Regions from separate parts of the Arthrobacter sp. BC5 genome, predicted to be linked through region 2. Evidence: riboswitches for the same ligand, from Rfam matches in the RefSeq annotation. Region 2 holds a riboswitch; each other region holds the start of a gene.

What was found. Region 2 has a riboswitch for S-adenosylmethionine ahead of AC1MFI_RS13245 (ABC transporter substrate-binding protein). Riboswitches for the same ligand answer to the same signal wherever they lie in the genome.
Region 1: it holds a riboswitch for S-adenosylmethionine, as region 2 does, so the genes downstream of both, AC1MFI_RS07235 (ABC transporter substrate-binding protein) here and AC1MFI_RS13245 (ABC transporter substrate-binding protein) in region 2, are expected to answer to the same signal.
Region 3: it holds a riboswitch for S-adenosylmethionine, as region 2 does, so the genes downstream of both, AC1MFI_RS09860 (methylenetetrahydrofolate reductase) here and AC1MFI_RS13245 (ABC transporter substrate-binding protein) in region 2, are expected to answer to the same signal.

What each region holds. Positions count from the first base shown of each region.
Region 1 is NZ_CM155273.1:1,561,176-1,564,346, reverse strand. It holds gene yjfF (galactofuranose ABC transporter, permease protein YjfF) at 1-90, shown strand, start outside; gene AC1MFI_RS07245 (aminodeoxychorismate lyase) at 299-1,177, shown strand; SAM riboswitch class IV at 1,286-1,403, shown strand; gene AC1MFI_RS07240 (hypothetical protein) at 1,437-1,568, opposite strand; gene AC1MFI_RS07235 (ABC transporter substrate-binding protein) at 1,567-2,481, shown strand; gene AC1MFI_RS07230 (amino acid ABC transporter permease) at 2,492-3,171, shown strand, end outside.
Region 2 is NZ_CM155273.1:2,832,073-2,835,243, reverse strand. It holds gene AC1MFI_RS13255 (MFS transporter) at 1-480, opposite strand, end outside; gene AC1MFI_RS13250 (DUF1349 domain-containing protein) at 812-1,405, opposite strand; SAM riboswitch class IV at 1,546-1,673, shown strand; gene AC1MFI_RS13245 (ABC transporter substrate-binding protein) at 1,814-3,171, shown strand, end outside.
Region 3 is NZ_CM155273.1:2,112,110-2,115,280, reverse strand. It holds gene metE (5-methyltetrahydropteroyltriglutamate--homocysteine S-methyltransferase) at 1-930, opposite strand, end outside; gene AC1MFI_RS09860 (methylenetetrahydrofolate reductase) at 983-1,894, opposite strand; SAM riboswitch class I at 1,906-2,012, opposite strand; gene AC1MFI_RS09855 (PIN domain-containing protein) at 2,120-2,563, opposite strand; gene AC1MFI_RS09850 (hypothetical protein) at 2,567-2,740, opposite strand; SAM riboswitch class IV at 2,769-2,897, opposite strand; gene AC1MFI_RS09845 (phosphotransferase family protein) at 2,962-3,171, opposite strand, start outside.

The DNA.
Region 1 (3,171 bases), 1.3 Mb from region 2:
TCCTGGTGGACGCGGATCGTGATCGGCGCCCTGCTCCTCGCCTTCATCCTGCTGCAGAAGCTCTTCTCCCGGAAGGCCAGGCTCACCTGACGGCTCAGGCGGAGCGGCCGGCCCTTCATCAGCACGGGGCCGGCGGGGCAACCGCCGCCGGGATCCCATAGGCCCGGCGTGCTGTCGGGGGCGCGATACCCCGGCAGCACGCCGATGATCACGCGCCGCAGGTCCTCCACCCGTCGGGCCGGACCTGCAGCCTCCGACCGCCCGGCCCGAGAAGAATGGCAACGGATACGCTGGTGCCATGACTGTTCTCGTGTTCCTCGACCCGGCCCACGACGACGGCAAGGTCGTCGACGCCTCGCAGCCGCAACTGATGGCCACCGACCTCGGTGCCACGCGCGGGGACGGCATCTTCGAATCGCTGCTGGCCGTCGGCGGAGCTCCCCGGAAGGAGCAGGCGCACCTCGCACGGCTCGCGTCGTCGGCCGCTGCCCTCGATCTGGTGGTGCCCGGGGCGGAGGCCTGGAGCCGCGCCATCCGCACCGGGCTGCGGGAGTTCGCGGCGGCCGAGCCGGACCACGGCAACGCCGTCGTGAAGCTGATCGCCACGCGTGGAGTGGAGGGCGCGGGACATGCGACGGCCTGGGTCCAGGTGGCGCCCGTTCCGGCGTCGACCCTCGCACAGCGCGACGCCGGCCTGAAGGTCCTGTTCCTCGAGCGTGGGTACGACAGCACCGTTGGACAACGCGCGCCCTGGCTGCTGATGGGCGCCAAGACCCTCTCCTACGCCGTCAACATGGCGGCCATCCGCCATGCGAAGGCGCACGGCGCGGACGACGTCATCTTCACATCCTCCGACGGCAAGGTCCTGGAAGGACCGACGTCCACCGTGCTCCTCGCCTACGATCGCGACGGGCAGAAGACGCTCCTCACACCGCAACTGGAGAGCGGCATCCTGGCGGGCACGTCCCAGAGCGCTCTCTTCGCAGCGGCGAAGGAGCAGGGGTGGGAGCTCGGCTACGGTCCGCTCGAACCGCACCACCTGCTCGACGCCGACGCCGTCTGGCTGATCTCGAGCATCCGGCTCCTCGCACCCGTCCTCTCGCTCGACGGCCAGGACCTGCGCACGTCGGCCGCGCTCACCGCCGAACTCACCGAGCTCGTGGACCGATTCGTGTAATCTCCGCCACAAAATGGCCGCATAAAGGCCCTCTACGGCGTCAAACGCCGATTTTCACCCGTTGCCGTTTTGACCGGGTGCTTCACCCTGCCCTAGCGTTTTTCCTGAAATCAAGAGTTCCAGCCCTCGGCCCTGGCCGGCTGGACAGCAACCCTCTCCCGTAGTGGGGTGCTCCAGGTGAAGATTCGGCCGCCGGGACCAGTCCCCCGGTTGGCAAGTACGGCGTCGTGCGGTGTCCCGGGATTGCTGGGTAGCCACATCACAACGCGCAGCCCAGAACAGCGAGCGTGTCACCCAGCAGCCAGCAGCCTCCTTCCGTGCCGTCGACCGGCACCTCCGAAAACCCCTCACCTGTGCGCCCGGAATCCGGGCCGGTATCGAAGGACATCATGACCATCTCCCGTAAGGTCCTCGCGGCATTCGCCGTACCCCTCCTCGCCCTGACCGTCTCCTGCGGCAGCTCCAGCAGCGAGCCCACCGAGACCACCGACGCCCTGGCCGGCAGCGACCAGCAGTCGCTGGACCAGTACACCACCGAGGACAGCACGCCGATCGACGAGATCGACACCTCGAAGCTCGGTCTCATCACGGAGGGCACGCTGCGTGTCGGCACCCTCTCGGACGCCCCTCCGAACATCTTCATCGAGAACGGCGTCTTCACGGGCTACGACAACGAGTTGCTGCGCGCCATCGGCGACGAGCTCGGCCTCGAGGTCGAGTTCGCCTCCACCGACTTCTCGGCGCTGCTGGCGCAGGTGCAGAACAAGCAGTTCGACGTCGGGTCCTCCTCGATCTCCACCACCGAGGCCCGCCGCGGGAACGTCGGCTTCACCAACGGCTACGACTTCGGCTACATGGCCGTCGTCGCCAAGAACGGCTCCACGGTCACGGGCTTCGACTCGCTGTCCGAGAGCACCCGCATCGGCGTGGTGCAGGGCACCGTGCAGGACGACTACGTCACCAACACCCTGGGCCTCGAGCCCGTGCGCTTCGCCGACTACAACACGGTGTACGCCAACGTGAAGAACGGCCAGGTGGACGCGTGGGTGGCGCCGTCCCAGCAGGCCACCGGCCAGGTTAAGGAGGGCGACGACACCGCGATCGCCGAGACCATCATCAACACGGAGAACTTCACCGCCTACGCCGTGAACAGCGAGAACCAGCCCCTGATCGACGCCCTGAACGCGGGCCTCGACGCCGTGGTCGAGGACGGCACGTGGTCCGAGCTCACCAAGGAGTGGTACCCGGACCGCGAGATGCCCACCGACTGGAAGCCCGGCAGCAAAGCCGTGGAAGTAAAGTAGCCGACCCTCCATGAATGCCCTTGAACAGCTCGCGCAGACCTTCTTCGACTGGGAGGCGATGGCCGCCGTCCTGCCGGAGCTCCTCGCGGTCGGCCTGCGGAACACCCTGATCCTCGCGATCGCGTCCGGAATCATCGGGACGGTCCTCGGCATGGTCCTCGCGATCATGGGGATCTCCCGCAACCGGCTGCTCCGCTGGGCGGCGCGCATCTACACGGACATCTTCCGTGGGGTGCCCGCCGTCGTGATCATCCTGCTCATCGGCATCGGACTCAGCCCGATCTACCGCGAGGCCACCGGCAGCACGAGCCCGTTCCCCATGGGGATCCTCGCGCTGTCGCTCATGGCGGCGGCCTACATCGGCGAGATCTTCCGCTCCGGCATCCAGAGCGTGGAGAAGGGACAGCTGGAGGCCTCGCGCGCCCTGGGCTTCAGCTACCGCTCGTCGATGCAGCTCGTGGTGGTCCCCCAGGGCGTGCGGCGCGTGCTGCCCGCCCTGGTGAACCAGTTCATCGCGCTGATCAAGGAATCCTCGCTCATCTACTTCCTCGGGCTGCTCACCAGCGAACGTGAACTGTTCCGGATCGGGAACGATGCGGCCAGCAACACGGGCAACCTCTCGCCGCTCATCGCCTCCGCCGTGCTGTACCTGTGCCTCACGATCCCGCTGACCCACCTGGTCAACTACAT
Region 2 (3,171 bases):
TGAGCCCAGTGCTGCGAGGACGGCCAGGCCACCCAGGAGGACCAGTCCACCGCTGGTGCCGGTCGTGATGACAGCCAGCGTCCGTGACCGGCGTCCCGGGGGCACAGCACGGGTCACGATGTCGGAGTAGGGCGCCCAGACCCAGCCTCCCGCGCTGCCGGCCAGGACGACGCCGACCGCGAGGAGCCATGGGGACTGCGCAAGTGTCACGAGCACCGCTCCCAGGACACCGCATGCTCCACCCACAGTTGTCGGAGCGCGCGAACCGCGGCGAGCAGCCAGCGGCCCGGCGAGCAGCAGACCGGCCAGGTAGCCTGCGAACGTCGCACTGGCGATGAGGCCGAGCACCAGTTCGGAGAGCCCCAGGTCCTGCCGGATGCCGGGCAGCGTCAGACCGTAGGCGTAGCGGGCCATCCCGAAGGCGACCCCGACCACCGCCGCTCCGGCCAGGCCTATCCGGCCGCCCGCCGAGAGCTTCATGGAAAACCACCTCGTCCTGCCTCGTTCGTCCGAGCGACTGCCCGCCTCACCCGCCCCGCGTCCCGACGCGCTCGGCCCGGGCGCACACAGGGCACCGGCGTGCGGCGGCGGGCGCGCGGAGAACCGCTCATACCCTCCGCCCTAGCCTACGGGCCACCCCGACAGCCCCTCCAGGCCCAGGGATGACACCGGACGCCCCCGGCGAACGACGACTATGCTCGCGCCATGGAGCAGCAACTGCACTTCATCACCGTCGCCACCCTGGACCCGGACCTCGGCCGGTCCTTCTACCACGGGCTGGGCTGGCCCCCGGTACGGCGGCAGTGGCTCCCTACCTGTGCAGCGCGGCGTCGGCTTCCCCCTGTGCCCAGCCGGTGAAGGTCACCGTCAGGCCCGCTCGTGTGGGTGAGCAGCAATAGGGACCCGCCGAGACCTCCAGGTCGGGTTCGAGAGGCACGACGCGGACGAGGCGGAATGCCTCCCCCGACCTGCGAGCGCGGATCGTGACGGCGTCGCCGCTCCTGCTCATGCGTACCGTCACCTCATGCCCACCCCACTCGGGCACCGGGGCGACCGACCAGTCGGACACGGGATCCGTCACCACGGCACCCACCTGGGAGACGCCGTCGGACACCTCCACTCCGGCCTTGATCCAGTGCTCCGCACTGCCGTGCAGATAGACGCCGGCCTGATCGAACTGCTCCCGGTAGTCGAGCAGGAACGAGACCTCGAGAGCGGTGTCCTGAGGGAAGGGTGCCAGCAGGGCGTGAGCGCTGGCATGGACGAAGCCGTACGACGTCCTCCGCCAGGCGTCGCTCCCCTCCACGGCCGTCACGAGCAGGCGACCGCCGTCCACCGCGGCGTCTGCCGGCGGGTTGAGCCACGAGCCGGTGGTCCAGGGCGAAGCCGCACGGGGAGAGATCATCGAATGCCTTTCTGGGCTGGATGCGTGGACCCCCATCCGCGATCCGGACTGTGGCGGCCCGATGGGGAGAATTCGCAATACCCGGTCATATTACTTCTTATTGGCGCGACTGCCGGATTGCCTGCCTATAGTGAATTCAGCTTCAAGAGATGCGGCCGCCAAGCTCCGACTAGGCCGTGCACCAACCCCATGTTCCTGGGTGGTTCGGATGACGAAGCGGCCTCCGCCTTGGCACTTCGTGCTGGTCCGGCGCGGGCAAGAGCACTCCGAAAGGCACTCCCCGTGAGCTGTAGCACCCTCCCCCTCCCCTAGCAGAGCCTGCGCGTCCAGCGCATCCTGTTGTTCTCTGTCCCCTTTTCCGGTGAATTCTGCTGTGCGCGGCGCCGGACCCCTTCCAAGGAATTCTCCATGAATGCATCCGTAATTCGTCCTGCCCGAAATCACCGCCGATTCCGCGACCTCACCGCGTTATCGGCCGTCGCCCTGGTGTCCCTTGTCAGCGGCTGCGCCGGTCCGGCCGCTTCCTCCTCGGTGACCGGTGACGAGCCGGTGGACGGCGGCATCCTGAACGTGTCGATCTCGGCCGAACCCGGCTGCCTCGACGGCCACGGGATCTCGGCCACGCAGCAGCAGTTCCTCGGCCGGCTGATCTACGACAACATCGTGACGCTCGACGAGAACGGGGAGATCGCTCCCTACCTCGCCGACTCCTGGGACATCTCGGAGGACGGCAAGACCTACACGTTCCACCTCAAGGAGGGAGTGACCTTCAGCGACGGCTCGCCCTGGAACGCCGAGGTGCTGGGCCAGAACCTGGAGCACATGCGGGATCCGGCCACGAAGTCCCCCCTCGCGGCTGCGTACATCGCCCCGTACGTGGACGGCGCCGTCATCGACGAGTACACCTTCGAAGCCCACCTCGCCTATCCCTACACTCCGTTCCTCTACACCCTGGCGCAGTCGTGGCTCGGCATGAACTCGGGCAAGGCGATCACCGAAGCCCCCGAGACGCTCTGCCAGGAGCCGATCGGCACGGGGCCGTTCACGGTCGCGGACTACAAGCCCGGCCAGAGCATCAGCTACACCAAGCGCGCCGGCTACGACTGGGCGCCTGAGTGGCTCGAGGGCGACGGCGAGGCCCACCTCGACGGCGTGGAGGTCACCCTCGTCAGCGAGCCGGTGATCCGGCACCAGTCGCTCGTCTCGGGCCAGTACGACCTCACCGAGAACCTCGCACCGCAGAACGCGGCCGCCGTCCAGGCCGATCCGAACTTCACCTACGAGAACCTGCCGCGTACGGGCAGCCCGTATGTCCTGAGCTTCAATCTCAACCGCGCGCCCTTCGACGATCTGGCGGTCCGCCAGGCATTCGCCGCGTCCGTCGACACGGAGGCCGTCACCGACAGCCTCGGCTTCGACACCTACACCCCGATCGACAGCTTCCTGTCGAAGGAGAGCAAGTACTACGACCCGTCGACCGAAGGAACGCTCACCCACGATCCCGAGCGGGCGAACAAGCTGCTGGACGACGCCGGCTGGTCCACGCGTGACAGCGAGGGGTTCCGCACCAAGGACGGTCAGCGGCTCGTGGTCGAGGTGCCGGCGGTGGAGAGCTCGACCCCGAGCCCCCTGCTGGTCCAGCTGCAGGGCGAAGCCCGGAAGGCGGGCTTCGACCTCCAGATCATCCAGCTCCCACAGGCGCAGCTCTCCGAGCGGCGCTACGCCGGCGACTACGACGCGCTGGCGGGCGTATGGCACACGAACAC
Region 3 (3,171 bases), 720 kb from region 2:
GCCGGCCACGAGGCGCGTGTCGCCCAGTGCCTGCAGGGCCCCGACCGAGGGCCGGGTCCCCCGGACCAGGTCCGCGTGCACCGCTTCGACGCCCGCCGCGGCGAGCACTGCCAGCGACTGGCCCGGTTCCGCCGGATCACCGCCGGTACCGTAACCCGAGGTCACCAGGAGAGCCGGCCGGTCCGCGGCACCTGCCAGCTGCCGGTACACCCGGTCCACGAGCCCGCCGGGTGCTGCCAGCTCGCCGCCGCGGTCGCCCACGAGGCCCGGCTCGTCCAGCTGCACCCATGCGGCGCCCGCTTCCGCCAGTGCCGCGAGGATCCCCGCGTAGGCCGCCACGGCGTCGTCGATCCGGGACAGCGGGTCGAACCCGGCGGGCGCTTCCTCCTCGGCCTTGGCCAGCAGCAGGTAGGTCACGGGACCCACCAGCACCGGGCGCAGCACGGCGCCGCGGTCCTTCTGCCGGCGGACGATGGACGTCAGGCGGTGCGCCACCGCGGCGAACGTGGTCCCCGGGCCGATCTCGGGCACCAGGTAGTGGTAGTTCGTGTCGAACCACTTGGTCAGCTCCAGCGGCGCACGGTCGCCGTCTCCCCGGGCCAGCGCGAAGTAGGCGGCGGTGTCCACGGAACCGTCCTCACCCGCCAGATCCGCGAAGCGGGACGGCAGCGCGCCCAGGGCGGCCGTGGCGTCGAGGACCTGGTCGTAGAGGGCGAAATCCGCGGGGATGGAGGAATCTGCCTCCTTCAGGCCCAGCTCGGCGAGCCGTGCAACGGTGCGGTCCTGCAACTGCTCGGCCGCACGATCCAGCCCTGCCTCGTCCAGGCGGCCTGCCCAGTAGGCTTCCAGGGCCTTCTTCAGCTCCCGGTCCGGCCCCATGCGCGGGTAGCCGAGGATCGTGGCGGCGGGGAAGGTGTCGGCGGTGCTCATACGGTGCTCCTTGGAGATTGGTGTCGGGTTCGGATCTGGAGGCCCCGGGCGTTCAGGCCGGGACGGCGCCGGCGCGGCGAGCCGCCGGGAGATCGAGCTCTTCGACGACGTCGACGGACGCGCGGAAGTCGTTGAAGGTGTACAGGTGGAGGCCAGGGGCTCCTGCCTCGAAGGCCGCACGGGCCAGCACGGCCGCTGCCCGCACGCCGATCCGCCGTCGTTCGGCCTCACTCGACGCCGTTTCCAGGCGGTGCAGCAGCCCGGCGTCGGGACGTACGCCGGTCATGAGGGCCAGCCGCTCGAGCCGCCGGACACTGACGGCGGGCATCACGCCGGGGATGATCGGGATGGTCACGCCGGCCGTCCGGGCTGTACGGACCAGGCGCACGTACTCGGCGGGGTCGAAGTACACCTGCGTGATCGCGAAGTCGGCGCCGGAGCGCTGCTTCGAGATCAGCACCTCGACATCGTGCAGGAACGACGGCGACTCGGGGTGCCTGGTCGGGTAGGCCGCGACCCCCACCGCGAGCCGGCCGCCGGCGAGTGCGGCGCCGTGCCTGGCCTCGACCCCACGGATCAGTTCCACCAGATCCCGGGCGAAGGGCAGCTCGCCGCGGAACGCCTCTCGATCCGCCGGCAGGTCACCGCGCAGTGCCAGGATCCCCCTGACCCCGAGCCCGACGAACTGCCGCACCAGCAGGTCCAGGCCCTCCCGCGTCTCCCCCACGCAGCAGAGGTGGGCCACCGCTCGGAGCCGGGTGCTGGTGACCAGGTGCCCGATGAGCTCGACGGACGCCCGTCGTCGTGCCGGTGCGCCGCTGTAGGTCACCGAGACGTAGTCGGGTCGGGTGGCTCCGAGTTCGTCGATGGTCCGCAGTACGGCGTCGCCGGCCTCCGGGGTGGCCGGCGGGTACAGCTCGTAGGAGAGCGACGGCGGTACCGCTCCGTCTCCGGGACATGCCATTCGAACTCCAGTCTCCATCGGTTCTGGCATTAGCACCGGTTCCGCTGCCCCCGAGGGAACAACTGATGGGTTGCTGCGGCGTCAACAAGCCAGATCTCTCGGCCGCTCTTGATGGTTGGTGGGATCACTCTAAGCAGGGCGACCTGCGGGGCGGCACACCTGACGCAACATGTCGGCGTGTGACCTTGTGCGACACGGCTTCCGTCACATAGCGCGATCGCGACGTCATGGAACGGGCCCGGGGGGATCCAGGGGCTGCTCTCCGGCCGTCCAGGGGTTGATCGCCGGGACCGCCAGCCTCCGGTACGGTTCGACGTTCCCCGACACGACCGAGAGTCCCCTGTGGCGGGCCGTCGCCGCGATCAGGGAATCGGCGAGGGCCACGTCGGAAAGGTCCGCAAGGGCCGCCCAGGCCACGGCGACGGCGGCGTCGACGGACAGGATGTGGGACCCGAACCGTTCCGCGAGTTCGTGCAGCCAGGCTTCCAGGTCCGGGAAGTGCTCGTTCCGGCGGCCCAGCGAGGACAGCTCGCCGATGGTCAGCGCGGAGACGAAGATCCGGAAGTGACGGCGCCGGTGGAGGAAGCCGGTGACGGCTGGATGAGGGCTCGGGCTACGCAGCTCCGCGATGACGTCGGTGTCCAGGAGGAGGCCGCTCGGTGGTGCCATTCCTCAGCCACCCGCCGGTCGGGGGCCCGTCCTCACCGTGGAGCCGCCCCTGGACGTCGGCGCGAGGAGGAAGGCGACGAACGCCTCTCGCGGAGCGGTGAGCACCTCGTAGTCCTCGATGCTGAGGGCCACCATCGGAATCTCTGCGGCGGATGCGCCGGCGGGGAAGGGAGTCATGGGCGGACGGCGCAGGGCCGCGTCCTTTCGCGAGCTCTTGCCCGCACCAGATGCCCGAGGAAGGGGCGAATGCGGACCGCTTCGTCATCCGAACCACCCTGTGAGCGCGGGGTTGGTATGCGGCCCAGTCGGAGCTTGGCGGCCGCAGTTCTTGAAGCTGTTGGAAGTATAACCAGGCAGGGCCCGGCATCATCAACGCCCCGGTCACGGTGCCGTACGCGTCAGGAGCGTCGGCGCCCGGCGAGGGCGCGTGCCTCGGCGAGGAACTGCTCGGCGACCGCCAGCCGCGACAGCGCCTCCACCTCCCCGCCGTCGCCCCCTGTACGGCTCCGTGCTCCCGCGATGAGCGTGAGGCTCACGGCCGCGGCCCGGCTCCGGAGCGCGGCCGGGTCCACCTGCTCGTCGAACGTCCGCAGGAAGCGCGGGAGGGC